One region of the Paenibacillus sp. NPDC058177 genome, then DNA from elsewhere that is predicted to be linked to it. Evidence: riboswitches for the same ligand, from Rfam matches in the RefSeq annotation. Region 1 holds a riboswitch; each other region holds the start of a gene.
The links. A riboswitch is a leader RNA that binds a small molecule or an ion and turns the genes downstream of it on or off. The one in region 1 is predicted to bind thiamine pyrophosphate.
Positions count from the first base shown of each region.

Region 2: it holds a riboswitch for thiamine pyrophosphate, as region 1 does, so the genes downstream of both, ACFVU8_RS24690 (ABC transporter substrate-binding protein) here and ACFVU8_RS15020 (thiamine phosphate synthase) in region 1, are expected to answer to the same signal.
Region 3: it holds a riboswitch for thiamine pyrophosphate, as region 1 does, so the genes downstream of both, thiC (phosphomethylpyrimidine synthase ThiC) here and ACFVU8_RS15020 (thiamine phosphate synthase) in region 1, are expected to answer to the same signal.
Region 4: it holds a riboswitch for thiamine pyrophosphate, as region 1 does, so the genes downstream of both, ACFVU8_RS07905 (ABC transporter ATP-binding protein) here and ACFVU8_RS15020 (thiamine phosphate synthase) in region 1, are expected to answer to the same signal.

Region 1 is NZ_JBHVVB010000003.1:209,895-217,237, reverse strand. Features, by position in the region: gene ACFVU8_RS15050 (YjgB family protein) at 220-819, shown strand; gene ACFVU8_RS15045 (DUF3977 family protein) at 949-1,200, shown strand; gene thiH (2-iminoacetate synthase ThiH) at 1,492-2,595, opposite strand; gene ACFVU8_RS15035 (thiazole synthase) at 2,607-3,377, opposite strand; gene ACFVU8_RS15030 (ThiF family adenylyltransferase) at 3,412-4,446, opposite strand; gene thiS (sulfur carrier protein ThiS) at 4,451-4,654, opposite strand; gene ACFVU8_RS15020 (thiamine phosphate synthase) at 4,659-5,303, opposite strand; TPP riboswitch at 5,432-5,533, opposite strand; gene alaS (alanine--tRNA ligase) at 6,108-7,343, shown strand, end outside.
Region 2 is NZ_JBHVVB010000007.1:247,906-255,248, reverse strand. Features, by position in the region: gene ACFVU8_RS24700 (ABC transporter permease) at 1-525, opposite strand, end outside; gene ACFVU8_RS24695 (MTH1187 family thiamine-binding protein) at 522-815, opposite strand; gene ACFVU8_RS24690 (ABC transporter substrate-binding protein) at 853-1,905, opposite strand; TPP riboswitch at 2,119-2,230, opposite strand; gene ACFVU8_RS24685 (Hpt domain-containing protein) at 2,368-2,724, shown strand; gene ACFVU8_RS24680 (hypothetical protein) at 2,734-4,188, opposite strand; gene ACFVU8_RS24675 (MFS transporter) at 4,261-5,475, opposite strand; gene ACFVU8_RS24670 (pyridoxamine 5'-phosphate oxidase family protein) at 5,640-6,080, shown strand; gene ACFVU8_RS24665 (ArsR/SmtB family transcription factor) at 6,357-6,722, shown strand; gene ACFVU8_RS24660 (CPBP family intramembrane glutamic endopeptidase) at 6,780-7,343, opposite strand, start outside.
Region 3 is NZ_JBHVVB010000010.1:194,577-201,919, reverse strand. Features, by position in the region: gene ACFVU8_RS27905 (hypothetical protein) at 1-510, opposite strand, end outside; gene thiC (phosphomethylpyrimidine synthase ThiC) at 597-2,390, opposite strand; TPP riboswitch at 2,507-2,613, opposite strand; gene ACFVU8_RS27895 (HEAT repeat domain-containing protein) at 2,772-3,209, opposite strand; gene ACFVU8_RS27890 (aminoglycoside phosphotransferase family protein) at 3,305-4,234, opposite strand; gene ACFVU8_RS27885 (hypothetical protein) at 4,252-4,833, opposite strand; gene ACFVU8_RS27880 (class I SAM-dependent methyltransferase) at 4,830-5,672, opposite strand; gene ACFVU8_RS27875 (winged helix-turn-helix transcriptional regulator) at 5,761-6,099, opposite strand; gene ACFVU8_RS27870 (MFS transporter) at 6,234-7,343, shown strand, end outside.
Region 4 is NZ_JBHVVB010000001.1:1,653,431-1,660,773, forward strand. Features, by position in the region: gene ACFVU8_RS07870 (S-layer homology domain-containing protein) at 1-530, shown strand, start outside; gene ACFVU8_RS07875 (DoxX family protein) at 624-983, opposite strand; gene ACFVU8_RS07880 (DHA2 family efflux MFS transporter permease subunit) at 1,009-2,517, opposite strand; gene ACFVU8_RS07885 (TetR/AcrR family transcriptional regulator) at 2,700-3,341, shown strand; gene ACFVU8_RS07890 (hypothetical protein) at 3,961-4,458, opposite strand; gene ACFVU8_RS07895 (hypothetical protein) at 4,499-4,882, opposite strand; gene ACFVU8_RS07900 (hypothetical protein) at 4,931-5,419, opposite strand; TPP riboswitch at 5,525-5,631, shown strand; gene ACFVU8_RS07905 (ABC transporter ATP-binding protein) at 5,694-6,503, shown strand; gene ACFVU8_RS07910 (ABC transporter permease) at 6,484-7,260, shown strand; gene ACFVU8_RS07915 (ABC transporter substrate-binding protein) at 7,257-7,343, shown strand, end outside.

The DNA of each region.
Region 1 (7,343 bases):
GAGGGAGCGGCTTTTTCCCGGCTTCACCCGTGTCATCATCGGAATTAGAACTAACCTGTTATTGGAATTGGAGTGGAAGGCATCCAGTTCAGGATGTATATTAGTACTCGTGAAGTTACAAAGCAGTAAGGTTTCTTTCATAGGATCGTTACTTACCGCCACATCCTCCGTGCTAAGATGGTCCTAACATAAGCGCTATACACAAGGAGGAAGTTCACGATGACTTTGAAACAACCCATTCTAAAAATAACCCTTGCTGCTGCATTGACGACCGTAGTTGGTGTAGGGGCCGTTATAGCGAATCCAGGCCTTCTGCCTGTAAGCCATGCTGCATCCGCGAAAGCAACCGTACCTGCGGCGAGCTCGGCGTCAGAACAAGCCCTGAAAACCTTGAACAGCTTCTATAAGCCAGCGCTTAAAGGCCAATTCCCTGGCTCTGTCAGCGGACTGGCCGTGGGCAAGAGCACTCGTCAGGATGTTTATAAATTGATCGGCAAGCCTGAGCAAAAGGCTCCAGATGCAGATGCATTTGAAGTCTATCACGCAGAAATGGGCCATCCGGGGTATGCAATTGCCTATAAACTGGACAAGATTCGCGAAATTCGCTACCTGGGCACAAATGTTGAACGCCAGACCAACATCGGCGGCATCACGATGAGTATGCTGAAGAAAAATTGGTTTGCTCCGACCTCTACAACTACCATTAAAAATGGCAAGCTCAAACAAACAAAACTAACCTATGTTCGCGGTGATTATAAACTGGAGTTTATTTTCAACAGCAGCACGGATTTAGATCATATTAATTTGCTGCATTCTTAATGCACAAATAAGCAGGTTTTACCCCGGCTTAAAATACTATTAAAAGCAGAACAGCGCTTCCCTGGGGGCGCTGTTCTGTTGTTTTTTGAGAAGTTGTTTACTATTATTTGGGTGGTGAAGAAAAATGAGGTGAGTCCATTAAAATACATAGAATTTGGGATCGGCAATAAATGGCTGATTCGAACAGAGACCGAATTAAGTGATGGCACTGAAGTGGAGGAAAAAGGAATCGCCGGCCCCATCCGTTTCCAATCGGTGTACCTCAGAATCTGGATAAGGAAAACTGTCCTTATTCTCGATTTGAAGCAAGGGTTCAAAGTGTCAAGGAAACAGAGAAACGCATTTAAAGTGATCTTTGGGATTGTAAGCAAGATAGAATAGACCTATTTACTCTTCATAGGATAATATGAAGTGATCAAGAGCAGATAGGGGTTATTGGAAATTGAAGAAATTAATTGTTTCTATACGTCATCATCAATAAAGATAATGATGCTGTAGAATCTGAAAACTGGCCGAACTCGCCTGCGTACATAAATCGGTTATTTGTGCCTTTTGATATTTTTGAGATTAACTACGCTCAGGATGCGGAGTTAATCTATCAATATGGCAGTAAAAAAGATACTGTTCGTTATAAAGTAGATTTCTCGAAAATCAAGTAGTGTCTGCGCTCTATCACACCAGAATATCCCAATCCTTGAACACCGGCTGCAATCCGTTCTGATACAGCATCTCCCTGATTTCAGACACACTTCGACCGTCGGAGATCTCAAACTGAGGGGTGCCTCCGTCGCTAACGTGTCCGCCTACTGCGGTTGATACACCTGCCGACATTTTGGTTACGCCAAGATGGATGAGCCGTTCGCGCAGATGTGCTGGTTCGCGGGTGGAGAGGGTAATTCCGGCCCGGGGCAGAAAAAGGCGATACGCGAGTATAACCTGCACCAGCGCACTGTCGGTGACATCCGAATCGGGATGATAGTCTCCCAGAAACGGGCGGAACCTCGGGATCGACAGGCTGATTTCGCAGTCGGGATACTTGCTCTGCAAATAATTAGCATGTAGTGCTGTAATAAAAGCCTCTTGCCGCCAATCATGCAGGCCGAGCAGCGCGCCTATCGTGACGGAGCGATAGCCAGCCGCACAGCCTCGTTCAGGAGCATCCAGACGAGCCCTGAAATTACGTTTAGGGCCTTTTATATGTAGTTTTCTGTATGTCTCCTGATGATAGACTTCCTGAAAGAGTGTCAAGCTGTCCACGCCCGCCTCTCCAAGCTCATGGTACTCCTGAACGGACAATGGGTTAACTTCGATGCCAATGGATGAGAAGTGCTTCCGCAGTACCTGAACACATTCCTTCATATAACTGACAGGGGAGTCTTTAGGGGATTCGCCTGTCAGCAGCAGGATATGCCGAATGCCGGTCCCGGCAATCGCGGTTGCTTCTTTTTCGACTTCGTCCATGTCCAACTTCTTACGCGGAAAATCATAAATATAGCTGAAACTGCAATATTCGCAATGATTCACACAGTAATCCGATACATAGATCGGCGTAAAGAGCTGCATGACCTGACCGAATTGACTGCGGGTGACCTGCTGCGCTTTCTGAGCGATAGCCTCCAGATGTCTCCCGGCGGCAGGAGAGAGGAGGGCAAGCAGATCGTCTTCATTCATTTTAGGCTTAGTCAAAATGCGCTGGATATCCAGGTCCGTATATTCCGGGAACCGCTCTCTAAACGGGAAGCGTTCTAATTCTAGCAGTCTATCGTAGAAGCTCATGTTTTACCCTCCTATTGGCTTAGAAATCCGGTCAATGGCGAAGAAGCGGCGGCTTCCTGCTGTACCGGACCCAGCCCTGACAGATAAGCGAGTCGGCCTGCTGTTACCGCATTCCGGAAGGCAGCCGCCATACCTAGCGGATCACGTGCAGTGGCGATGGCCGTATTCAGCAGCACAGCGGCGGCGCCCATTTCCATGGCTTCCGCTGCTTCTGAAGGGCGGCCGATCCCTGCATCCACGATGACAGGCAGATCTACTTCCTCAATCATGATACCGACGAGCTCTTTGGTCCGCAGACCCCGGTTGCTGCCGATGGGCGATCCAAGCGGCATAACTGCCGCCGCCCCGGCATCCCGCAACCGCAGAGCAGCGCCGAGATCGGGGGTCATGTATGGGAGCACGACAAACCCTTCTGCGGCCAATACTTCTGTCGCGCGGATGGTCTCTATATTGTCGGGCAGCAAATAGCGCTGATCCTTAATGACCTCAAGCTTGATCCAGTTGCCCATGTCAGCCGCTTTGGCGAGCCGGGCGATGCGAATGGCTTCTTCTGCACTCCGGGCACCGGAGGTGTTGGGAAGTAGTGTCATACTGCCAGGGATATGCTGCAAAATATTTTCCTCACCCCACTCGGGATTGACTCTTCTTAACGCGACAGTAATGACTTCAGCGCCTGATGCTGCAATCACCTCGGGAATTAGTGTGTTGCGGTTATACTTGCCGGTACCAATGAACAAACGGCTGGTCAGTGCTTTGCCGCCAATCTGAAAGATGTCGTTCATACGTAGAACTCCTCTCTTAAAGCCAAGTTATTTTTTAGCCAAAATATCGATGATAGAGCGTACGGGCCACGGCGGTATCCGACGTGCCGTGAATGAGTACCCGGCCATCCGGGAACAATGCAATCCGGTGCTTTTCCAGTTCCAACGAAAGCATGTATGGATTTCTCCTAACTTCACCGTGTACTGCCAGCAGCTCTTCCCATAGTTCCAGATTCAGGAGAACCGCCCGGGCCGGCCGGATCTGTACGGTATCTCTGCCGCATAATACAGCGGTCTTGGACAGATTGGTCGCAGACAGGAAGGGATAGACCGCTTTCTCGCCGCAGCTCGGACAGTCGGCACGTTTAAGCTGCTCCGTAGCGACCGAGACATGCCGATTCTCCCACAGATCAAAGGAAACCAGCGTGCCGCGCAGAGAATCCTTCTGTCCGGCGAGCCATTTTAACGCCTCGGTCGTTTGGTAAGCGGCAGTCATCTGAACAGCTGGTTGAATAATGCCTACTGTGTCGCAGGTATCACCTTCCGCATGAAGCTCGTCAATCAGGCAGTGGAGGCAGGCGCTCTCTCCGGGGAGGATTGTCATAGAAATACCGCTGCTTCCTGTGCAAGCGCCGTAAATCCAAGGGATGCCTGCTTTGGCCGAGATATCGTTAATAATCATTCTGATTTCAAAATTGTCGGAAGCGTCGAGAATCAAATCGACTCCGACTGTATACTCCCCAATCTCTTCGGCGGCAGCATCGGCTACTATCCCTTCCACGGTCACAGACGAGTTCACGCTTCGTAATCTTTGTGCGGCTGCGATTGCTTTAGGTAGTCTCTGCTCCGCATCGGCTTCACTGTACAAATTCTGGCGCTGCAAATTGCTCCATTCCACATAATCCCGGTCGACGATTCGTATTCGGCCTACCCCGGCACGGACCAGCGTCTCGGCAATGGCAGACCCCAGTGCGCCTGCACCCAGAACAAGCACACTGGAGCGGGCCAATCTGTCCTGACCTTCCGAACCTATGCCATGAAAACGTACCTGACGGCTGTACCGCTCTTGTTCTTCCGCAGTCAAAGCCATTCTCTCAGCCTCCTCCTACAAAATGTACAAACTCTATCTGGTCACCTTCAGAGAGTGAGGTACGGCCATAAGCTTCTCTCGGCACGACTTCACCGTTAATTTCCACAAGAATTCGCCGTCCGCTCCAGGGCGATTCTGCCAAAACATCGGCAATAGTAATGCAATGCTCGCTTAGGCGAGTCGTTTTTCCGTTAAGTTGGACCTGCATATTTTCACCTCCTCTCAAGCCATGCAGTCTGAATGGCTGCGCGGTAAGCTTCTGCTTGTGCCGCTGGATCTGCTGCACTGCTAATTCCTGATAGTATGGCAATTCCTTCTGCACCGTGCCTGATGACTGCTCCGGCATTGCCCGGATGAATTCCTCCGATGGCAATGACCGGAACAGGGCACCTGGCTGCAGTTACTTCGAGGATGTCCAGCCCACGGGGGGGGAAATCAGGCTTACTAGTAGATTCATAGACATGGCCGAAAAGGCAGTAATCTGCTCCTTCACTTGCCGCGTCGACTGCTTCTTCTGGTGAATGGATGGAGCACCCGATGCGCATCTCTGAGACTAACGGCCGCGCCGCAGCTACAGGCAGGCTATGTCCTGCTAGCTGTACATTGCCAGCGCCTGTTGCAAGTGCGACATCCAGCCGGTCGTTGATGACGATGGATTCAAGAGGAATGCCTGCTTGCTGCATTTGATTTACGGCTTCGAGTAGCGCTTTGGCGGTAAGCTGTCTATTCCGCAGGTGGAAATAGTCAACGTAGGGGAGAACGGCTAGAGAAAGTCGCAGCCAATCGGCGAGCGGTATTCCTTCCGGGGAGATCAGATGCAGTTCAGGGCCGCTAACGGCGGGAAGTCGTTTTTTCATAAAAGGAATCTCTCCCGATTGTGTATTGGTGTTAATCTCCATCGAATAGAGCACAAAAAAGCCGCCTTCCTGATCGGAAGACGGCTAAGCATGACAACGGAAAACAAGCCACAAAATAGGCAAGACCGGACTCTTAACGCGCACTTCCCTACGCTGGTATTAACCAGATCAGGTTCAAAGGGTCCGAATGTTACATTCGTCTCAGCCTCGCGGCTCCCCTAGTGTCGGTTCGTATGAGATTGTTAATGTCACTATACACGATTATTCAGGGAGTTACAATTGGGAATTGGCATTGCGCTTGTTTTAAACGGAGGTAACATTGATGGAGATGTATTAACATCCATATTGAGCAAATATTAATTGTGAATAATGTGTAAATTAGAATCTCGGTGACAAGATGCGGAATATGTGCGGGTTAGATTGACAGGAATCGGGGCTGTGGATATACTTGAAATGTTAAAAAGCAAATGTGTAAAACGTTGATGAAATGGAGTACACCGGAAGATGGCTTGCACAGAGAACGGGTTCCTTTACGAAGATTGTCGTAATGGCTGTGAGAACCCTGGAGACAGGCCGGTGGAAAGCTAATTTCGGAGTGCGGGTACAAGTCCGCCGGGGGTTCCCGTTAACAGCCGCGACAAGGCGATCGTCTGCAATTCTCCTGCTACAACGGGATAAGGCGATAACCAGGGTGGTACCGCGATCTAATCGTCCCTGAATTTTCAGGGGCGTTTTTTTGTTTTCCATTTGTTTTTCCGAATAACCGTGATCTCAAAATTAAGCATAAGACGGGGGCTGTATATCATGAAAGCAAGTGAAATCCGTTCCAAATGGCTGCAATTTTTCGAAAGTAAAAGCCACAAAATCGAGCCGAGCGCTTCGCTCGTACCTCACAACGATCCATCGCTGCTATGGATCAATGCCGGGATGGCGCCGCTGAAGGCGTACTTTGACGGCCGTGAGATTCCGGAGAATCCGCGTCTGACGAACTCCCAGAAGTGTATCCGTACCAACGATATCGAGAACGTCGGTAAGACGCGTCGTCACCATACGTTCTTCGAGATGCTGGGTAACTTCTCCATCGGCGACTATTTCAAGGAAGAAGCGATTACCTGGGCTTGGGAATTCCTGACGGGTAAAGAGTGGATCGGCTTTGATCCAAACCGCATCTCCGTAACTGTATATGCCGAGGACGAAGAAGCTTTCAAACTGTGGAATGAAAAAGTAGGCTTACCTGCTGAACGCATCATTAAGCTGGGTGACGAGAACTTCTGGGATATCGGCGAAGGCCCATGCGGTCCTTGCTCGGAAATTTTCTATGACCGCGGCGAAGCTTACGGCAATGACCTGAGTGACCCTGAAATGTATCCAGGCGGGGAAAATGAGCGTTGGCTGGAAGTCTGGAACCTGGTATTCTCCCAGTTCAACCATAATAAAGACGGCAGCTATACACCGCTTCCTAACAAAAATATTGATACAGGTGCAGGTCTGGAACGTTTTGCTTCGATCCTGCAAGATGTAGATTCCAACTTCGACACTGACTTGTTCCAGCCGATTATCCAGAAGACAGCACAACTTGCTGGTGTAACTTATAAGGATAGCTTGGAGCAGGACATTGCACTTAAAGTCATCGCTGACCATGTGCGTACAGTTACTTTCGCTGTGGGCGACGGCGTACTTCCTTCTAATGAAGGTCGTGGCTACATTATTCGTCGTTTGCTCCGCCGCGCAGTCCGTTACGGAAAGACCCTGGGTCTGGATCGTCCATTCCTGCATGAGCTGACTGAAACAGTAGGCGAAATTATGGGCGTGTACTACCCGTCCGTTGTGGAGAACCGCGAATATATTGCGAAGATCATCCGTACAGAAGAGGAACGTTTCCACGAGACGCTATCCGACGGTCTGGCTATCCTGAGCGAAATCAGCAGCAAAGCCAAAGAGAGCGGCGCTGGTGTTATTGCCGGTAAAGACGCGTTCAAGTTGTATGATACTTACGGCTTCCCGTTCGACCTGACAGAAGATTTCGCTGCTGAGCAGGGC
Region 2 (7,343 bases), on a different contig from region 1:
CGCGGGCAGAGAATGAGGCAGCTCCAGCTTGGTGAAAATCTGCCACTTGCTCGCCCCCGCCATTTTCATATAATTCAGCATCACCCGGTCGCTCTGTGCCAGCCCGCCCATGGCGGCCACGGCGACAGGGAAGAAGCAGACCAGCGTAATCAGCACCATCTTGGGTAGCAGTCCGAAGCCGAACCAGATGACAAGCAAGGGACCTAGGGCGATGGAAGGCACGTTCTGGCTCAGAATCAGCAGCGGGTAAAAAGCACGCTTCGCCCAAGGCATCAGGTGCAGCAGCAGCGCTACCACAAGCCCCACACCAGTACCGATGGGAAAGCCGATCAGCGTCAGCTTCAGCGTAGCCAGCGTATGGTCCCAGATGCCAGCTGGATTACCTGCAAATTCATGACCGATATCTCGGGGACTGGGCAGAATCCATTTTTCAATATCAAAAAAGGATACCGCTAGCTGCCATACCGCTAAAAAGAAGACGACCGCCACAATGGGCGGCCATATCTGCTTCCAGGACGATCTCACGGGCGATATTTCTCCGTCAGTTTGTCCATGCTGATTCCGTTCGGATTGTGGGCGATTTTGATCTGGGAGATCACGCTCGGGCTGCCGGCTTGGACCAGTGCTTCATGCATCTCGCGCACGACTTCTAGCAGGTCGTTCAGTTCGCCTTCCATTGTCGTTTCGAGCGGATTCACCTGATGCTTCACACCGGACTTCTGAATGACCTCGATCGCTTTATCGACATAAGGGATGGAATCCTCATTGTTAGGGGTTTTAGGGATAACTTGAATGCTTAGCAGTGTGTTCGCCATGGTTGATTCATCCTTTCGATTATCAGTAATGTTTGAATTATTGTGCAGGCAGGAAATCATTCGTAAACGCCTTGGTGGTATCTACTGGTTTCTCAAGCAGCTTAAGGCCATACATCCAGTCGGCATAGTTCTTCCAGACCTCAGCCTTTTGTTCGCCCCAGCGCGGCGCATCATCCTGATATTTTGGACTGAGCCATTTCTGACTGGCCATCACAAGTTTCGGATCGAGATCAGGGACGGCTTTGATCAGAATGTTCGCGGCATCCTCTGGATGCTCGATGGCGTATTTGTAGCCTTTAGAGGTCGCTTTAACGAAGGCTTTGACGATCTCGGGATGCTCGGTGATCTCTTTCTCGCTGGTGGTCAGCACAGGTGTATAATAATCGAGCTGTGGAGCGTAGTCCTTTACATAGAGCATGTCGATGGGTTCCCCGCGCAGTTCAGCTTCAATACCGGTCCAGGCATAGAAAATCCAGGCGAAATCAATATCCCGCTTCACAGCTGTAAAAAAGTCGGCTTCGCCCATATTGATGATCTTTACCTTTTTGACATCGGCACCTTCCGGGTCCATGATAGCTTTGAGTGCTGCTTCTTCGACTGGAGAACCCCAACCTCCATATGTTTTTCCTTCAAAATCCTTCGGAGAGGTAATCCCCTTGCTCTTCGGGGCCGCAAAACCAGACGTATTATGCTGAATGATCGCGGCAAGCGAGACCAGCGGTACGCCTTGCAGACGGGCCAAAGTCAGGCCTTCCTGATATCCGATACCAAAAGCGGCTTCACCAGAAGTAACCATCGTGTCCGCACCAGCTGCTCCGGGCTGCACAATCTCAACATCCAGTCCCTCTTCTTTGTAATACCCAAGATCTCTTGCAACATACACCCCCGTGTGGTTCGTGTTCGGTGTCCAGTCGAGCGCGATCTTGACTTTGGTCAGTTCTTGCGGCGTGCCTGACTCCCCGGCAGAGGCTCCGGTGTTTGTCTTGCCGGCTTCCTTGTTGCCTTCGGCAGAGTTATTGCTGCCGCATCCGGCAATGGCGATAACGAGCAGACAGGTCAGGCCCAGTATAAGCAGTTTCTTGACTCCCATTTTCTTCTCTCTCTCCTTTTGGTACCGTTCCTCCGCAGTGACTGCGTCAAATCCGGCGAATTCCCCGTCTTCACACCGTCACCCGCCACCTAAAATACAGGCAGCGCGATTCAATTCCCCATGAATTGTGTTAATCGGAAATATACCATAAAAAAAGCGTCCCGAAGATGAACGGGACGCGGCTTTGCGCAAGGATGGCATTGGCTCTAAAGCAGCCATGCTCAATTATGGTTCCTACGCTGGCATTATCCAGATCAGGTATAAGGGTCAGTATCTTGAGGGATACACTCTCAGCCGGCCAATTCCAGCCCCCCTGGTGCTATGAAGTTAACGGGTGATGCTTCTTGCTTACGGTGTAATTATAGACTCCCGTCTTTTCGTTGTCCAGCAGCTTTGTTGTTCATTTTGAAGTTGGAGGCAGGAAAGAGGGTTATCATAAACTATTTAAGGGGTGGGATTATCATGAAAAATAACCAACATTTAATTGACGAAGAGACGGTAGCTAGCATCAAGGCACTGGATGAAGATGGCGAAGGATTGTTCGCCGGACTGATTGGGATGTTCAAGACCGATACGCCGCCGAGATTGGAGGCGCTTCGGCTAGCCTTGGACAGTAGCGATTCTGCGAGCATCGCCGGAATTGCCCATAGCCTGAAGTCAGGCAGCCTCAGTATTGGCGCGGGGTACTTTGCTTCTCTGTGTGCAAGTATTGAGCAACAGGCCCGGCGGGGGGATCTAACCTCCTCACGGTCGCTAGATTCCCTGCTGGTCTCTGTTTTTACGGATACGTGTCGTGCGTTGGAGCAGCAAATGGAGTAGTAACGAAGGCTAATTCTGATATTTGAATTTTTTCCGGCGGCGGCTCCGGATGCTGTTCCAAATCTCCCGCACAGTCAGGATAATGCTGATGACAATGCCACTGAAGGTCAGCATTAACGCGAAATACTGGAATAAGGAATATTGCAGCATTTTCCCCCATTGAATACTTCCTTCCAGGTCGTCGATCACCTGATTCATTCCGTATATACCGCTTACCACAGTGAAGACAGTCAGAATCATCAGCAGCATATCCCGTCGTTTCGACTGGAACTTCACTTGGTACTGAAACAGATCATTTAGTGTCTGCTTCACCTCGTCGAATAGCGCATCATTGCCATAAACTTTGCGGAGCTGGAAGAAAATCTCCCGGCCCTGCGACTGTGAGATCAGCTCCAGAAAATAAAATTTGGCCGAGAATTTATTGATGTAAAAGATCAGATCCTCAATATCGTCATCATCCCGATTGATGCGGAGCCGGGAGTGCATATTCGCGAGCTTCAGCAGGACGATCTTATGAAACATGCTAAGTAGCAGGCCGTAATAATATTCGCCATACATTTGATTGGCAAGCTTTACGGCGAGTGGGCGTTCCGCCCGGCTGATGCAGCAGAAGGTCTGTTCATTGGTCATATAATACGTCTCTGGACCCCAGCGTTTATAGGTATGCTCCTCGCAATATTGTTCAATGTAACCAGGATCGCTCGCGCTGATGTAGGGCCGGCCCGCGGCATCCAGTCCATCCAGCTGGGAGGCACGGTAGCGCATGCTCAAGGGGATTTCGTCGGCATCTCCTTCCGGTTCCAGACCATAAAAGGCTTGCACCAGCATACGTTCATCCACGAAAAAAGGCAGCGTTTCGAAATAAGCCCCGTTCAGCTCGGACTGGTCCAAAAACGGCTTCAGCCCTTCCGCCAGATAATTAAAGATAAAATCCTCGACCTGACTAAAGGTTCGTTCTCCGCTATGGATAACCGTCTGTTCGTCCTGCACACTGACATTCTCAAGGGTACGGAAGCGATCAGCAAATTCCAGAGCGATGCTGAAGGGGGTTTTTTCTTCTTCAATCTGCACCCGCAAGGTTACAAATCCGGTTTGAAATGGGCAAATGAACAGGTCTGTGGAGAGTACCCGGAAGGCTACATTCGCTTGTGACATTTCCATCCGGCAGGACAGACCATTCACACGCGAGAAGCGGCGGAAGGAATCCTCGTCATCCTCCTGAGGGAACAATAGGTGGGCAGCGAAAGGCAGATAGGTGCGTTCCATTTTTTCATGGGATACACAGTATTCATTGCCATAATAAGCGCCTTCCAGTTCTTTTTTATCGAGGGAAAAAGAAGTGTATCCGCTCTTTCGTAGCTCAGAGATCAGTCGTGCAGACGCTCCCTGCTTGATGGAGAAGGGAAAAATAAACTGGAGCAGCGCGGTATGAAGTAGGGGTTCGGTAGATAGCATATCCATCATGAGTTCCACCTTATGTGCAGGATATCAATACAATCTACATTACCCCAAAAAGCGAATTGTGATTACCCGGCCTCAATGGCCGGGTGTTGTGTGTCCGGAATCCCGTCCGGGACGTATTCTCCATGCAGCAATGCTGAGCAAGAAGAGGACAGTAGCAAATGCCGCAAGTAGTCCTGCCGTTTGTGCCGCTTGCAGGTGATCCATTGACCAGCCGGTAAGCAGCGGCAGGATTGCTCCGCCAATGCCGCCGGAGGCAATCATGATGCTTGGCGTGGATTCCTCGGTGCCCGGCATTAATTTGCTGGAGAAGACCAGTGCGATGGAGAAGAGGCCGGACATGAACAATCCCAGTAGAATGATAATGATAAAGGCCACAAGATGGTGTTCAGTGAATGGAAACAGAGCCAGTAACACCACAGTCAGCAGGCAGCTGCCCAGAACATAGACGCGGTAAGAAATTTTCTCCGCGAGCACCCCGGCGAACAGCCGTCCTATCGACATAGCCAGCCAGAAGCAGGTAACGGTCAGGGCTGCCCCTGATTCCGACATGCCCAGCTTGGCAATGAAGATGGCGGGCATGAAATTCACCAGGCTCATTTCCGTGCCTACATAGATAAAGAAGAAGACAATGAAGATCCCGAGTATGAACCACTGTTTGCCCTTGTAAGGAAAGCGCGGCGTGTGACTGTCTGAAGTCTCGTTCGTCACTGGGCGGCGTGGACCGCGGTCATCCAGCAAGGACTGTAGCTTGCCGAACCGGCCCTTGCTCCAGAAGATCAGGGCAACTAAGGAGAAGGCAGCTACAATCAGGAAGCTCAGCTTCCACCAGCCGAAGGCGATCAGGCCGCTGGAGATTAAAGGCATAAGCAATGCACCGACACCGAATAGAACTTCAAGCCTACTCATGGCAACAGCGGTGCCTTCTGTGACTGCGGCAATAATGACAGTGCCGATGACGGCTTCGACCATACCAAAGCCAAAGCCTGCGGCAACAGCGATAACATACATCCAGCCCCACGGTGGTAAGAAGGTGTAAGCAACCTCGGCAACAAGCAACAATGCAGTGGCAATGAGAATACCACCGCGCTTGCCGAAGCGGCGATTCAGAAAGGGAGAGATCAATACACCGGCCAGGAAGCCGGCAAATTGGGTGAAGATCAGCTGCCCGCCAGCGCTGTAGCTCTGGTCATAATGCTCCAAGAGCACGGGGAGAATAGAACCCAGTACTACATGAGCCAAGCCGATCACAAAGTAGGAGAGACAGCCAAGCCAGATCAATTTTTTCACGTTGGAATACTCCTTAACAAGTTAAGTTTATGGAACCGCACCCGGATTCAATATGCCCAGAGCGGGTACACTATCTTAGGCACAATCATTATCATAAGTCTAATTGGCAGATGTGGATATATAAACTTATATTTACACTCGCCAGGAAGGAGATGTCTTGAATAATGAATCCAAAGGATCTGGAACAGAGCATCATCAAGGCACTGGATGACAACAAGTTCGGCTCTTTCGGAACCGTTGAAGCGGGGAACAAACCGAAGGTGCGTTACATGGCGGTCTTTCATGATGGACTTAAAATTTATTTGGCAACGGACCGCAAAACCCATAAGGTAGAGGAACTGAAGGAGAACCGTAACGCTTTTCTGCTGCTTGGCTATGAAGCCGGCGGGGGGAAGGATATACTGGAGATTGAAGCGACCGTAGACATTACAAAGGACGAGACCCTTCGTTCCAAGGTCTGGAATAAGGATCTGGAGCCATGGTTCAAAGGACCGGAAGATCCCGATTATGTCATTCTGGAGCTTACCCCGTCACGTATCGAATATATGGGCAAAACACAGGAACATGGTGTCTGGGAGAGACAACCAGCAGGCAGTGTAAAATAATCCTATATTAAACGAACAAACAGCAAGCTTCCTATAACGGGGCTTGCTGTTTGTCATTCTCAGCTTAGGGTGAATAAAAATTGCGATATAGCCTCGCTGGCAATGCTGCCCTACATTAGGATGTCTGAGAGACCCTCAACCTTCCGCTGGAGCAGTTAATGTTCGTTGTCTGCGGCGCTAGCGCTTCCATGGACAGCAGATCATCTTTTTCTTATAATAGATGAAAGTGATCGGGTGATCCGGTGAATTGACAGAACTGTGGAGGAGGGCGAAGTCATGGAGCCAGCAGCAATTGAAGAGTGCGACAACACATGCCACGGTTCAGAGTTGGAACCAGAAGATGTGTCCTTGATTCTGCCTGACCGGGAGACAACAGACAAGATGGCCGAGATGTTCAAGGCACTAGGCGATCCGACAAGGGTGCGTCTCATCTATGCTCTGTCACAGCGGGAGCTGTGTGTGCATGACCTGTCCGACATTCTGGATATGGGCCAGTCTGCCGTATCCCACCAGTTGCGGTACTTGCGGAACCTGCGGATTGTGAAGCGTCGCAAGGAAGGCAAGACGGTGTATTATTCGTTGAACGATGCGCATGTGGAGCAGATCTTCATGCAGACGCATGAGCATATCAGACATGAATAACTATTGATGCATACAGCAATAGACCGCCTATGGCGGTCTATTTTAGTGTGTGGATATTTAACCGGCTTGGTCTATTCCCGAAGGCAACGGTGTTCTTTTTAAAGATAAAGCAATCCATATCGCATAGGCAGCAAGCACCACCACGATAAGGAGATCATAGCCGATAAAGCCTTCGGGACTATCATTGCCCACGAATCGAATCAGGTTATGTAAAAAGTGGAACAGAATCAGTGGAATGATATTGTTATTCTTCACCATCAGCAGAGCCAGCACTATTCCTATAAGAAGAGCGTATACGATCTGAAGCAGGGTCTCGGTGAGATTTTGTCCGGAAAGAGCATTCAGAATGTGGGTGACTGCAAACAGGATACTGGACGTCGCTACGGCGACCTTCACGCTCTTGGTCAGCAGCGTCTTCAGGATTAGTCCCCGGTAGAGGCCCTCCTCCACGAATCCCACCAGCAGGGTGAAGAAGAGATAGTATAATGCATCGGAAAGTTCGATTTTTCGAAATCCATTTAACGTAGTAATAACAAGGATTAGCAGCAGCGGGGCATAATAAATCCAGTTCGCTGCAGGAATGCTACCTAGCGGGCGAAAGCCCATATAGCTCCACTTGTG
Region 3 (7,343 bases), on a different contig from region 1:
ATAACCGTCTTCATCGAGGAAATACACTTCTTGGCGGTAGAACTCGCTAAGCGTCTCCAGGAACATAGCAGGAGAATCATACATTACCACTAAATCTCCAAAGTCGTGAAGCAGATCGCAAATCCGCTCTGTACCATCTGCAGATCGATAGTAGCAGATGAAATCACTTCCATAATTGGTCAGGAGGGGCAGAACTATTCCCTCTACCGGATGGCCCTTATCTGCCAGTATCCCTGCGAGCACCTTCATCTCCTGCTCATATTCGTCTCTGTGAATCAGGCGGTATCCCGGCACAAACTCAATAAGACTTGGCTCCTCTTCCTCGCTGCTTGTACCTGATACCGTATTATATATGGCCGCTAACAGTTCTGGCAGTTCAGGCACAATTGCCGCTATTCCCGCCTCGCTCTCCGCCTGTCCCGTTCCCAGGCTGGCAGAGTATCCGGGCCGTAAACTGTCCGATAATTGAAGGTACTCCTGAAACTTTTGCGTTAAATTTTGAACTGACATGTCTTCATCCTTTGCATCTGTAGGGTAGTGTTATCTACTCTCTATTATCCCCAATGTGCCTGCCGATGCAACTCCTGACGTCACCTCTATTGATATATCTGGCTGCCGCCCACTCTGAACTCAGCAGATTTCTCGCGCATCCCAGCAACGATGGCTTCCTGCTCCTGCATGGGATCATCCTGCACTCTTCCAGAGTTGCGAATATCGTGAGAAATACGCATACTGCAGAATTTCGGGCCGCACATGGAGCAGAAATGGGCCGTCTTGGCGCCTTCCGCTGGCAGCGTCTCATCATGATACTCCAGTGCCCTCTCAGGATCGAGCGACAGATGGAACTGATCCCGCCAACGGAACTCAAAGCGTGCTTTGGACAGCGCGTTATCCCGCTCTTGGGCACCTGGATGGCCTTTGGCCAGATCAGCGGCGTGGGCAGCAATTTTGTAAGCAATCACACCTTCCCGCACGTCGTTCTTGTTCGGCAGTCCCAAATGCTCCTTGGGCGTGACATAGCATAACATCGCCGTCCCGAACCAGCCGATCATGGCTGCCCCGATAGCGGAAGTAATATGGTCATAGCCCGGTGCAATGTCCGTGGTTAAGGGACCCAGCGTATAAAAAGGCGCTCCATGACAATGCTCAAGCTGCTTGTCCATATTCTCCTTGATCAGATGCATCGGCACATGGCCCGGACCCTCCACCATGACCTGAACATCATGATTCCAAGCCAATGTCGTCAGTTCACCCAGCGTCTCCAGCTCCGCGAACTGGGCCTCGTCATTGGCATCAGCGATAGATCCCGGCCGCAGCCCGTCTCCCAGAGAGAAGGCGACATCATAGGCCTTCATAATTTCACAAATCTCCTCGAAATGCGTGTAAAGGAAGTTCTCTTGATGATGGGCCAGACACCAGGCCGCCATAATCGACCCGCCACGGGAGACAATACCCGTCATTCGTCCGGCTGTCAGGGGGATGTAACGAAGCAGCACCCCAGCATGAATTGTAAAATAATCCACACCCTGTTCCGCCTGCTCAATCAGCGTATCACGGTAAACTTCCCACGTCAGATCCTCTGCTTTTCCATTCACCTTTTCCAAAGCCTGATAGATCGGCACAGTACCGATCGGCACTGGAGAATTGCGGATAATCCATTCCCGGGTATGATGAATATTTTTGCCGGTAGAGAGATCCATAATGTTGTCAGCACCCCAGCGGGTGGCCCACCTCATTTTCTCCACTTCTTCCTCGATGGAAGAGGATACGGCAGAGTTCCCGATATTCGCGTTGATCTTCACAAGGAAGTTGCGCCCGATAATCATCGGCTCACTTTCCGGGTGATTAATATTAGCTGGAATAATGGCGCGTCCGCTCGCTACCTCATCCCTAACGAATTCAGGACTAACATTTTCCCTAATAGCTATATACTCCATCTCAGAAGTGATGATACCTTTTCGCGCGTAGTGCAGTTGCGTAACATTCCGGTCAGCTTTTGCCCGAAGCGGACGCCGCTCCAATCCCGGGAACGCCTCCACGGCCGATTTTCCCCTCGCATGTCCGTTATCTTCTGGTTTAAGCATCCGTCCCTGATATCCTTCAGCATCCCCACGCTGCTCAATCCAGGACTTACGGTGAGGTGGCAGCCCCTGACGAATGTCGGTTTTAATCTCGCTGTCTGTATAGGGTCCGCTAGTATCATAGACACGTACAGGAACATTCTCCATTTCGCCGGCAATACCCTCGGTGCGGCTGAGCTCAATCTCCCGCATGGGTACCCGGATATCAGGGTGTTGCCCTTCTACATACACCTTGCGACTACCCGGAAAAGCTGACAGGTCCACCTTATCATACTCTCGTTTCTTGTCCTGCTCGTGTTCATGTGCCATCTTATGAATCCTCCTGTACTATGGGATATAAATAAGACAAGCGCCAAAAAAGCCGCTCCACGTGGAGCGGCTTTATCCATGAACAGCCAGAAAAATAGACATAGCTATACAGAAAAAAAGTCCCGTCTCCACTTTCCTACGCTGGTATGATCCAGATCAGGTTCAAGGGTCCGGGAATGCAATTTTCCCGTCTCAGCCTATTCAGGCTCCCCTAGTGGTTGTCTTATTTAGTTAATATATAAGTTAACGGTATAATTGGAATTCGTCAACACCCGCTGCAGCCATAAGGTGGATGTTTTGTGTTAAGAGCGGATAACCAACCAGAGGATGGATAACGCCAAAAACCCTCTCCTGTAAGAGAGGGCTAGTTCCTGCATAAAACTATTTAGCCGATTGCCATTTGCTCTCCAGCCATTGGTCAAACTCGGCGCCTTTTTCACCTTCGTAAGCGTCATAGACATCAATTCTCATCTTCTTGAGCTTCTCTTTGAAGTCCTCATAGGAATGATCTTTCGGCAGGCTCTTCTTGATTCTCAAGAGAATCTTGGATACGCCCTTAAACAGTTCAGGTTTGTTCTTGGACGGTTCCTGAACCTCTTCACCAAAAGCCACCAGCGCACGGTAAGCCGCCTCTTGTACGGTATATACAGGATCGCTCTCCACCAAACGCTTCAAAATATCAATAACCTGCTTATGCGGTGTACGACTAAGTTCCTCCACTGCCGCCAGGCGGGCTTTCCAATCCGCGGAACGACCCGCTTCCTTCTTTAACTGCTCGTAATTTTCCGGCAGCTCTTGCTGCACTTCTTCGTTGTTCAAAAGTCACAATTCCCTTCTATAATCAATCTGTACCAATTCTACCGTACCGCTGTCCCCAATATCAATCTTTTGGACAAACAAATAATTATCCCGTCTTACCGTCCCCGGGCTCTTCCTTCCGCATACCAATGCGGGACCAATCTTTGAAAGTGATCATAGTCCTCGAACGCCATCCGGCAGCGCGCCTGCATCCCCTCAATATCAGCCGTTCCGAACGGAATCGCCCATTGGATTGAATAGAGCGAAGTATAGGCCACATACAATGCGTGTCTGATCCAGAAATCCTCAGGGGGAGGTCCACCGAAATAACCATCCAGCTTCCCGCGTGTAAAAGCAATACTACGCTCCCGGTCGAATGCTTGCAGTTTGTAAAATTCTTCAGCATAATCGCCGTTATCCCAGCGATTGAAGTCGATGACGCCAATCCTGCCCTCACTTGTGTAAATATGATTTCCGATATGGAAGTCGCCGTGCTGATACACTTTTTCCACTTGAGAAATCGCCCCGATATGCTCCCTGACAAAAGCAATCGCCACCTCATCACCTGCAACCCGGAAGGGGCAGTCCTTCTCATACTCCTGCACTCGCTGTAATATCTTGGCCTGCATTCGACTTTCCCAATCTGCCAGGTCACAATTGTTCGGAATCGTATGAATGTGCTTGAGTATTCTCCCGGCTTCAATCCCCAGTGCATACTGTTCTTCTTCTGCCAAAGAGAGCAGACAGTCCTCCAGCGGCTGGCCCTCCACCCAAGTCAAAAGCATATATGTACTGCGCTCCGCTCCTTCGCCCCATGCGCCGAAATCTACTGCCCGCGACATTGGAAAATCGAGCTTATTGACCATCTGAATCATTTCATACTCCGCTTGCTTCTGTGCATGATTCTTCCCGTCCGACACCCGCAGCAGAAGCTTGCGGCCGCCGGTGTCCTCGATATAATACTTTTTATCATTAGACCAGCCCTTGAGGACAGGCTCTATCTTCATCCATGCGCTCGCGCCGGGAATACCCAATAACCGCTCCACCTGCATCCCTCCTGTATCTACGTAGGAAGATTCAACACAATATATTCTTTTTCCAGCAAGTCAAATCCCTGCTCCAGGCTAAATGTGGAGAGATCAATTACACGGTCATACTTCTTATTGCGCGGGTCACCCTCCTCGTCCGCCCAGCAGCTGTACAGCTCGAATACAGAACCAGGTACGCCAAAATCCTGCATCAGCTTGAACAATTCCCGGCAGCATTTAAGTGAGGCGTTCTCTGAATCTGGGCGAGTCTCCTGATCTGCTGGAAGAACCATGAATCCACCCCAATTTGGAGAGATTTTGTATACATAGGGGCTCTGAAAATGCTTACGGATTTCCTCATTCCAGTAGCCCAGCGCTTCAATATATATCCCCCCGGCATCTTCTTCCGTATCATATACGAGACAGTCCTCATCCCGAATATGGGACAGGTCAAAAATATCCTCCAGTGGAACCATCCCCTGTTGCTTAAGCTCCTCGCGCTTCGCTTGGTATTCCGGGGAGGCTAGCATTTCGCTGCGCGTTTTGGAAGACAGTACGCTTCCCCTCTCGCCGAGCGGCAGCTCCACCGGTGAGCCGATGTAATGGAATTGAGTCATGAGGTTCCTCCTGCCGTAAAAGTAAATACAGACAACGGTTTAACTTTTCCCATTTCAGCCCGTTCCTTCAACTGCCCGATTTGCGACAGCATCAGTTCCTTGAACTTTCCGGGAATCTCTGTGATAGCTGCAATCTCCTCAGGGTACATCTCCAAGGTCATAGCCACTTCCCACTCTCCATCCTGCAGGTCAGGGGAATACACCGAAGTCTCCTGTTCAACGTGCCAGCCGGCGGATCGGGCGATCTCTTTCAGGTCCAGCGGAGAGAACAGCGTTCTCACATTGGACAGACTGCTCTGCTTGAAGGCTTCACACTGGGCCTGAATCATGACCGCGTTGTAATGGGCGAGCTGTTCAGGAATGGATACACGAATATCCCATTCGGCCAGACATAGCTTTTTGCCCCATGGTCTGATTTTGGACAGAGTCTTCCTTAATTGCTCAGCGGATTGGAAATACCATGCACAATGGGCAAACACAATATAATCAAAGGCTCCTTCCGAAAAATCCACCTCCGGTGACAGAATATCTGTCTCAAATTGGATCTGGATCTGTCTCCCAAGCTCAGACGCCATGAGCCTGCTGCAAGCCTCGCCCAAGGTGACCGGTGAGCCATAATCGGGAGAAGCAATATCAATCCCTTGAACACGCCCAGAAGCGCCAACGGTATATGCTAATGCCGCAGTCGTATCGCCTTGGCCGCAGCCAATTTCAAGCACCTTGGCACCCTGCGGGATCTCCCAGAATTGAATCAGCTTCAGGCGATGCGCCGTTTGAATCCTCTGAATAGCGGCACCTTCCCCGCTGACTCCCATACTGTCTACAATTGTCTCAATCATCAGTCACCTCTATCATTAGCTCCCAAAAAAGGCCCCGAAAGTCATTCTCCCGACTCCAGAGCCCTCCTGCCTATTCTTCTATCTATCATTAACATATCCGCTCGGTTGGCTTATTTCGTTCCCTGTGATTCTCTCCCCACAGATTCATCAAATCCATCAACGGGACTAAACTTTCACCGTATTCGGTTAATGAATATTCCACTTTGGGCGGAATGACCGGATACACCTCACGCTTGATCAGTCCGTGTGCCTCTAACTCTCTTAACTGATAGGTCAGCACTTTCTGTGTGATCCCGGGTATCAGATGAGCAAACTCACTGAATCGTTTGGTGCCATTGCGCAGATGACAGAGAAGCAATAGCTTCCATTTGCCCTCAATGATTCCAAGCGTTACGTTCGCAGCATAATCACATTCAGTAGGTCTCATTAGGCATTACCTCCTTCACTTACACTTACTTCAAAGAAACTAACGCGAAATAAAGTGCGTACTTCTCAGAACTCTACCATTCAAGCATAATCAAATACGTTCTTATAATCAACAGCAAGAGGGGAGTACAGCATATGCAAGCAACTACGACTAACAATGCCAAAACATCTTATCCCATAGCCATCTATATCTTGATGATCAGTGCGTTTGCTATCGGTACAACTGAATTTGTTATTATGGGGCTTCTGTCTGACGTAGCCAATGATCTCCATATCTCTATCAGCAAAGCAGGGCTGCTAGTGTCAGGCTATGCATTAGGGGTGGCCATAGGCGGGCCGTTACTGACCGCATTAACAGTCCGGCTACCCAGGAAAACGCTACTCCTGGCGCTAATGGCCCTATTCGTAGGTGCCAACTTGATCAGCATGGTCGCCAGCGATTATACAGTTCTGATGATTGCACGTATTCTGTCTGCTGTCGTTCATGGCACGGTATTCGGGATCGGTTCTATCGTCGCCGCCAGTATCGTCAGTCCGGATAAAAAAGCTACTGCGATCGCTATGATGTTCATCGGCGTCACTCTAGCGAACATCCTCGGCGTTCCATTAGGGACCTGGATCGGACAAAGTCATGGCTGGCGTTCGACATTCGGGGTCGTGTCTCTGCTGGGTCTGTTCTCGTTGATCACCTTAGCCATATTCGTTCCGAAGCTGAAGAGTCAGGAGACACCCAGTTTTCGAAAAGAAATACGTGTTCTGCGTAATCCTCAGGTTCTACTCACCCTGCTGATGACGGTTCTGGGATTCGGAGGAGTGTTTGTTATTTTCACTTACATTTCCCCCTTCCTGACGGAAATTGCCGGCTTCCAGGAAAGCACCGTGACGATTCTGCTGCTCCTGTTCGGTGCTGGCTTAACCCTTGGGAATATAACAGGTGGAACATTAGCAGATTGGAAGCTGATGCCGTCCCTGATCGGGATGCTGATCCTTCTTGCTGTTGTGATGACCCTGTTCACTTTCACAAGCCACAACAAAATCGCTACAGTGATCACGATCTTCATCTGGGGATTCGCCGCCTTTGGTACGGTACCCGGGTTCCAGATCCGTGTTCTCGATAAAGCCAGTGCTGCACCCAACCTGGCCTCCGCACTCAATATCGGCGCTTTTAATCTTGGTGGTGCAGGCGGCGCTTGGCTCGGAGGTATCGTACTGGACAGTCCACTGGGACTTCAATCCTTGACCTGG
Region 4 (7,343 bases), on a different contig from region 1:
AAGATCAGGGCCTGATCAAGGGAATTACAGAGACCTCCTTCCTGCCTGCTTCGAAAGTGACGGTAGCCCAAGGCGTACAATTCATTGCTGGAGGACTTCAGCTCAGCCTGGCCGCGATTGATTTCAATATTGCCCCTACAGCCAGCGGCCTGTTCACCAACGTGAAGGACAATGCCTGGTACGCAGAAGCATTCATTAATGCGCACTACAATCGGGTGGACATACCGAAAGATGTGAAGCCTTCCCAAATTTTGACCAGAGAGCAATTCACCAGCATGCTGGTTCAGGGTGTGGAAGCCATCGGCAATCTGCCAATGATCAATATCAAGCCTGCCGACATCGCGGATGACAGCCAGCTTGACCCTTCCTACCAAGGTGCCGTTCAACGCTCGCTTGTCTACAAGATCAACACACTGGACAGCAACGGTAAGTTCAATCCAAAAGCTGAAATCACCCGTGCCGAAGCCGCCATCATGGTCTACAACGCAGTCGACTTCCTGAAGTCCCGCGAAGCCGCTGCTGCTGAATAATCAGCTCAATATTCGCAGTATTTCCCTTTCTATAATGAAAAAGAACCTCTATTTTCGCGGTATATGCGAAGCTAGAGGTTCTTCGTTATTTGTCTACTTGATAAGGATATGGCCAATGACCACAAATAAAGCTAATAATAAAAATACAATATTAATCCCCACGCCTTTTTCTTTTCTTCTTGCATGTAATAATGCTGCTAAAATCAGAATAATGGCTGTGCCAATGGCTGCAAGAAGGGTTAAGACTGGTAAAATCCCTAGTGCTCCAGGTAAAATTAAACCGATTCCGCCTAATATTTCAGCCACTCCAACAAATATTAAAAAGCTTCTTGAAGCCTCTCTAGCCCAGACCATCATTTCCATTGCCTTGTTCTCTTGAAACAATTTCAGGCCACCAGCCCAAAAAAAGACAAGTGCTAATAAAATCTGGACAATCCATAATGCGATAGTCATTTTGAGCTTCTCCTCCCTCGATCCTTTAGCCGTGCATCATCTCGGTATGCGGCGCTTCCTCCGCCTTTTTGCTGCCTCTGCGGAGCAGAAGACCCAGTACTGCGCCACCAATGGCGACGAACATCATAATATGGAAGGTGTCGTCAAAGCCTTTTACGAGTAGATTCTGTGTTGCCAGCTTCACCGCTTCCGGCGAAGTTGCTGAAGAACTGACTCCCGCGGCAGCTGCCGCCTCCTTCATTTCAAGTGCATGCGTTGCTGTTCTGGAGGTCAGAATCGTCACAAGTGTCGAGATCGCCAGGGAATTGATCACCTGCTGCATGGAATTGGTCAACGAAGTCACCCGGTTCACCAGATGGCGTGGCGCTTTATTAAGGAGATGCGTATTCATCGGCATGATCATCAGCCCCATACCTGCACCACACATCAGCAGCGGCAAGATTACATCCCGTGATGTTATGGTCAAATCCACGTGGGAGTACTGATACAGCGCGCCGGAGATCAAACCGAGACCGCCAACGATGAGCCAACGTACTCCGATTTTATCGAACAACATCCCGGCAATCGGCATCACCAATCCTGAAGCAATGGCCTGTGGTAGCATCGTCAAGCCGGTATCAAAAGCACCGAAACCACGGGCCTGCTGCAAGAATTGCGGCATCAGGAACAACGCGCCGTACAGCCCGAACTGCCCGATCCACTGGACGATGATGCCTAAACTGAAGTCTATGGAACCCATCACACGCAGTTCTAATAGCGGTGTTTGTGCTCTTAATTCCACGATAACAAACAGGATCAGGGCAACGGCACCAAGACCCAGACCGAATAGCGTTTTGCTGGACGTCCAGCTCTCAGCTCCCTGGCTAACTCCGTAAGTTAATGCGGCAAAAGCCAGCGGCCCAAGAATCATACCCAACTTATCCATCCCCGGGACCTGAGTTCGCTCCACTTTGGGTAACTTTCGCATGCCGATCAACAAGCAGATGATGCCAATCGGTATATTGATTAGAAAAATCCAACGCCAGGAATGGAATTCAACAAGCCAGCCAGACAGTACAGGGCCAATTGCCGGGGCAAACAGAACAGGAATGCCCATAAGACCCATCACAACGCCAACCTTGCCAGGTGGGCTAAGTCGGTAAACGTACGCCATGGCTATCGGAATTACGCTACCTCCCCCAAGTCCCTGAATGACCCGAAAGGTAATCAGCCACTCCGCACTATTGGGCAGCGCGCACAGAATGGACCCTATAGTAAACAAAACAACAGCACTTAAGAACACTCTCTTAGCCCCGAAGCGGTCGGAAAGCCAGCCAGACAGCGGGATGACTGAAGCCTGCGCCAGCATATAGCCGGTAACTACCCATTGCAGTGTAGTCAGATTTGTATCGAAGTCCTTCAAAAGTGTGGGTAATGCAACGTTCATAGCCGTGGAGTCTAGCGCTACCATGAATACCCCGGCAATAATCGCAATCAAAGGGATCAGGATCCCAGATATGCGAAATTCACGATCCGGTTGTACCGTATGTTCCATTCTCTCTTCCTCCTCTATCGCCATCTCAGGAATCATTGACCTTTGAAATGGAACTAAATTATAATTAGTGAACGGACAATTGTCCGTATTGGCATTAATTAGTCTACGGACAATTGTCCGCATTGTCAATTCCCTACTTTTATTTTTCAAGAAATATACGCTGCAACCAAAAGGAGCCCCGTATGAAAAAAACAGAGAAAGCTTCGCTTGCCCCAATAGACCCTGCAAACCTACAAACAATTGATCCTTATCATGAACGCATATTGAATGCAGCCCGAGAGCTTTTCAAAGCGTCAGGCCTGGAAAATGTCAGCATGTACAGCATTGCCAAGCAGGCCGGCATCGGCCAAGGCTCCCTTTACCGCCGTTTTACTGACAAAGGTGAGATTTGCTCGGCCCTTCTGCGGGACAGCACGGGTCGTTTCTTGACCGAACTGGAGCGGGAAGCACAGAGCTCTGACGCAGACGTTCCGGCACTTCAGCGTCTTCAGAACAGCATCGAGCAGGTGGTCGATTTCATTGATCAGCATGCGGAGCTACTGCACCTGATCAAATCTGAGTTTGTGGGCAAGAAGCAGCTCACCCAATTCGAGCACCCTTTTTTCCGGCGGGTAAATGTTATTTTCACAGAATTGCTATCGCAAGCTGCCGAGAATGGTGAAATCGTAGATATTAACCCGCATTTTACCGTGACTGCGCTCCTGTCCGTGCTGAGCCCCGATCTTTATCTCTATCAGCAGAAGGCACACCAATCTACCAAAGAGGATATTACTCAGGGGATACTCACCTTGTTCATTGACGGGCTTGTCAGAAAAAAAAGGTGATCTATGAAGTGAAATTAAGATTCAAACTGGGGATCAGGCGTTATTCTAGTGAAATTAAGGCTTAGTTTAGGTCGCAACTCTCCTATTCTCTGCACCATACTTCTTAACAAAGAAAAATGGATCTGCCTCCTCAACTAACAGCATTTTTGTACCTTATTTTTCTTGAATAAAGGTAAATTAGGGACATAAGAGCATTTTTGTACCTTATTTTTAAAAAAAGCACACTTAACGGCGTATTGTGGAAGAATTAACATACAAAATTGCCCTTAATTACCGCAGACCCTATAGCTGAGGAAGATTTAGGGTACAAAAATGCCGTTAATTGCACATCGGTAATAATTTCTGAGCTTTGTGTGTTACTTTAATGCGTTCTATGTAAGCAGCTTTTTTAATCTCCTGAAGTTCTGCGAAGCCGCAACTGCTGAATCAGAAGCGCTAATGCTGAAAAAACCTCCGGTTCCGCGCATGTGCGCGAAGCTGGAGGTTTATTACAGTATCACCGGGTATTCATCTTAAAACATCAAGAATATTGCTTATACAAGCATCTTTTTTTGTCGACGTACGATCATTATTTCCAGTTTGCTCAGCTTTTCTAGGGTTATTAGTCCTTCTTGCTGCTCTAATTATTTCTTATGTATAAGTTTACCTCTCTTGCTATTTGATTAAATGTTCTGTAGTCTTCTGAAAAACTATAGATCGGCCATGATAAATCAAAGTTTCCAACGACTACTGTCATCGCTTCAACAAAATAGATATTATAAAAGCATTCTTCTCGAGCTATCTGTTTTATAATATCCATCAATTCATCACTTTCTTCTATTTTGAAAATGTTCTCATGGCTATCCCGTCCTCCAATAATTGGACATTTCTTAACAAATATCCGGCCTGGGATGCTTTGTACACATCGCCGAAAGTAATTTTCAAATTTATTTTCATTCCTGCTAATAAGCTCCGAGCTTAATATCGATGCTGCTTCCTCTTCAGATAGGCGCTTAGCGTGTACATCTAATAATCCTATATATCTAAAAATAGAACCAGAATTTTTGTACTCTTCAACATCCAATCTTCCGAATAAATCAAGGATATTTAACTTTTCCGCTTCAGATGCTCTTTGCACTTTATTACTCCTTTTGAAGGTCAAACACCTCTTATTCCCTCTAAACATTTGTTACATTTATTACTGTTTTTGTTCTCTTATAGTACGTTATTTCAATATCTTTATCCTTCTCAAGTTCTCTCATTTGTTTGCTAGTTATATTAAACTTTTTTACCCTACCATTTGATATTTTTAAAACAACTTTATTACCATTTACAGTGGTCAATCGACCTTTTAATATCATAAAGTCCTGCTTCGCTAAATCTAAGATTATCACAACCGCAAGAAACACAAACATTGGTATGGGTAGTGACACTAAAGTTAACACCCAAGCTGGGCTCTCTTGCACAATATTTAGCAACAACTGTATCGATGAAGTTATGATAAACACTATCGAGATAAACAAAAATACTTTTAAAGTTGACTTCGCAGTCCTTTCTTTCATCTTGACGCTCCTTTCATTACAGCGTTGTTATCAGACACGACTAACAGTTTAAAGAGAGCCGGAAATATCTTCGTCTTCTGATCCTTCACCTAGTGGTAATGATGCTTTAAGTAATTCGTCTTGGTTGTCCATTTGTCGCAAAAATCCATTCACAGTATCAACATCTATCCTTTGCACTATTATCATGTGTCCTATATGAATCCCTGGTAATTCTGGTGCTGCTAGTCTAGCAAAATGCTGCTTTAATTTATCAGGTGTCGTAATGATGCACCAACGTTTTACCCGATCATTAAATGTTAATGTAATTTCAATGAACTCCAATGTTTCAACATCATCATCGAATTTCCAGTCAGTCAATATAAGCACTTCTTCGTCATTAAAATAAAAGTAATACTTATTGATCCAAACTCTCCTACCGTGGTCTCCGACGATTCTGATCATTTCTTCTTTTTCATCTAATATTTTATATTTCTTCCCCTTAGTCAGCGCATGTTCATAATTCCCGATACTGCTACAGATTGCTTTGTCTAGTTCCAATGAGATCACCCTAGTTAAATGAATTTAATATGCCCTGCTATTTACAATACTATAAAATATGGTATATTTATAACCGAATTATGAAACTTGATAGCGATAAAAGTATTTTTTCACTAGGGGAGCCTGAATTGGCTGAGACGAAAGCGGTAAGCTTCGGACCCTTGGAACCTGATCTGGATCATACCAGCGGAGGGAAGTGGAACTGAAATTCGGGTATTGCATGGCACTTCTTTTTGCAAACTTAAATTTTAGGCCCCTTTATTTCCGCCGGGAGATGAAGGGGTCTTTTTATCGTGCTAAGGAGGTTACGCGGATTACGGAAATCATCTCTGTACACAATTTATCCTACGCCTATGCCAAATCCGCAGATGCACCGGTACTGTCAGATATATCCTTAGCGGTTCACCAAGGTGAGTTCGTTTCTGTTGTTGGAACCAGCGGATGCGGAAAAAGCACGCTTTTCAAAATTATTGCCGGATTGCTTGAGCCAAGCAGCGGGGATCTGCGTCTTCACGGTGTTTCGGCGACCGCCAAGCGGTTGGGTCAGGTCGCTTATATGCCTCAGCAGGATCTGCTGCTACCCTGGAGGACGGTTCTGGAGAATTGCCTGCTTCCTTGGGAAATCAAGCGGAGCCGTAGCAAAGCCGAGGTTACTAGTCAGGTAATTGAATTGCTGGAGCGTTTAGGTCTGGCCGGTATTGAAAACTCGTTCCCCGATGAACTATCAGGCGGAATGCGGCAGCGGGTAGCTTTTCTCCGAACGCTCATTACGGGGGGCGACCTGTTGCTGCTAGACGAACCTTTTGGGGCACTCGATCACATGACCAAACGGGAAATGCATAGCTGGTTGCTGGAGATTTTGGATGAGCTGGACAAGACAATTCTCTTCATTACGCATGATCTGGAGGAGGCTGTGCTGCTTAGTGACCGCATCTATCTCTTACCTGGACGCGCTGGAGGAAGTGTAGAGGAAATACTCGTGGATCTCCCTAGGCCCCGGCATAGCAAAATGAATTATGAACCGCGGTTTATAGAGCTGCGGGCTGAACTGGAGCGCAAATTGTATGATAACCCGGCTGTTTAGAAAAAACTTGCAGAATTACGGACCTTTCCTTGTTCTGCTGCTGTTTATTCTCGGTCTATGGGAGATGCTGGCGCGGATAGGAGTCCTTCCACCTTTCATTCTCCCAGGTCCTCTGTCGATAGGGGCCGCTCTGGTTGAGAACAGGAAAATATTGTTCGGGCTGCATTTACCCGCTACGTTGCAAGAAGTACTGCTTGGCTACGTCTTGTCAGTTACCTGCGGCACCTTGCTGGGACTTGGCATGCACACGTGGCGTCCGCTGGAAAAGGCACTCTATCCCTTCATTATCATCAGCCAGACTATTCCGCTCATCGCGCTTTCTCCTGTCTTTATTATGTGGTTCGGATACACGCTATGGAGTAAGGTGGCTGTCGTATTCCTGACCGCTTTTTTCCCAGTGGTGGTTGGCGCTTATGATGGGTTACAGCAGAAGAATCACGCTTATGAGGACCTGCTCCGCACCATGGGCGCCAGCACCCGCCAAATCCTGCTCAAGACACGGATTCCGCTGGCTCTGCCCTCTTACTTCTCCGGCCTCAAGCTGTCGATGGTCTACTGCGTGATCGGGGCAACGATTGGCGAATGGCTAGGCGGCAGCAAGGGACTTGGATATTTTAGCCGCAGGATGGCAGGGAATTTGCAAAGCAAAGAAATGTTTGCCGCAGTGGTCCTGCTGTCCGCGATGGGCGTTGGCTTATTTCTGATTATCGCTATGATCGAAAAGATTATTTTCAAGAAAAGAGGATTTCACAAATGATTACAAGACATCACAGACTCAAAAAAATTGTTCCGCTGCTATTGCTTGCAATGACAGTGTTGCTTGCGAGTGGTTGCGGCGAA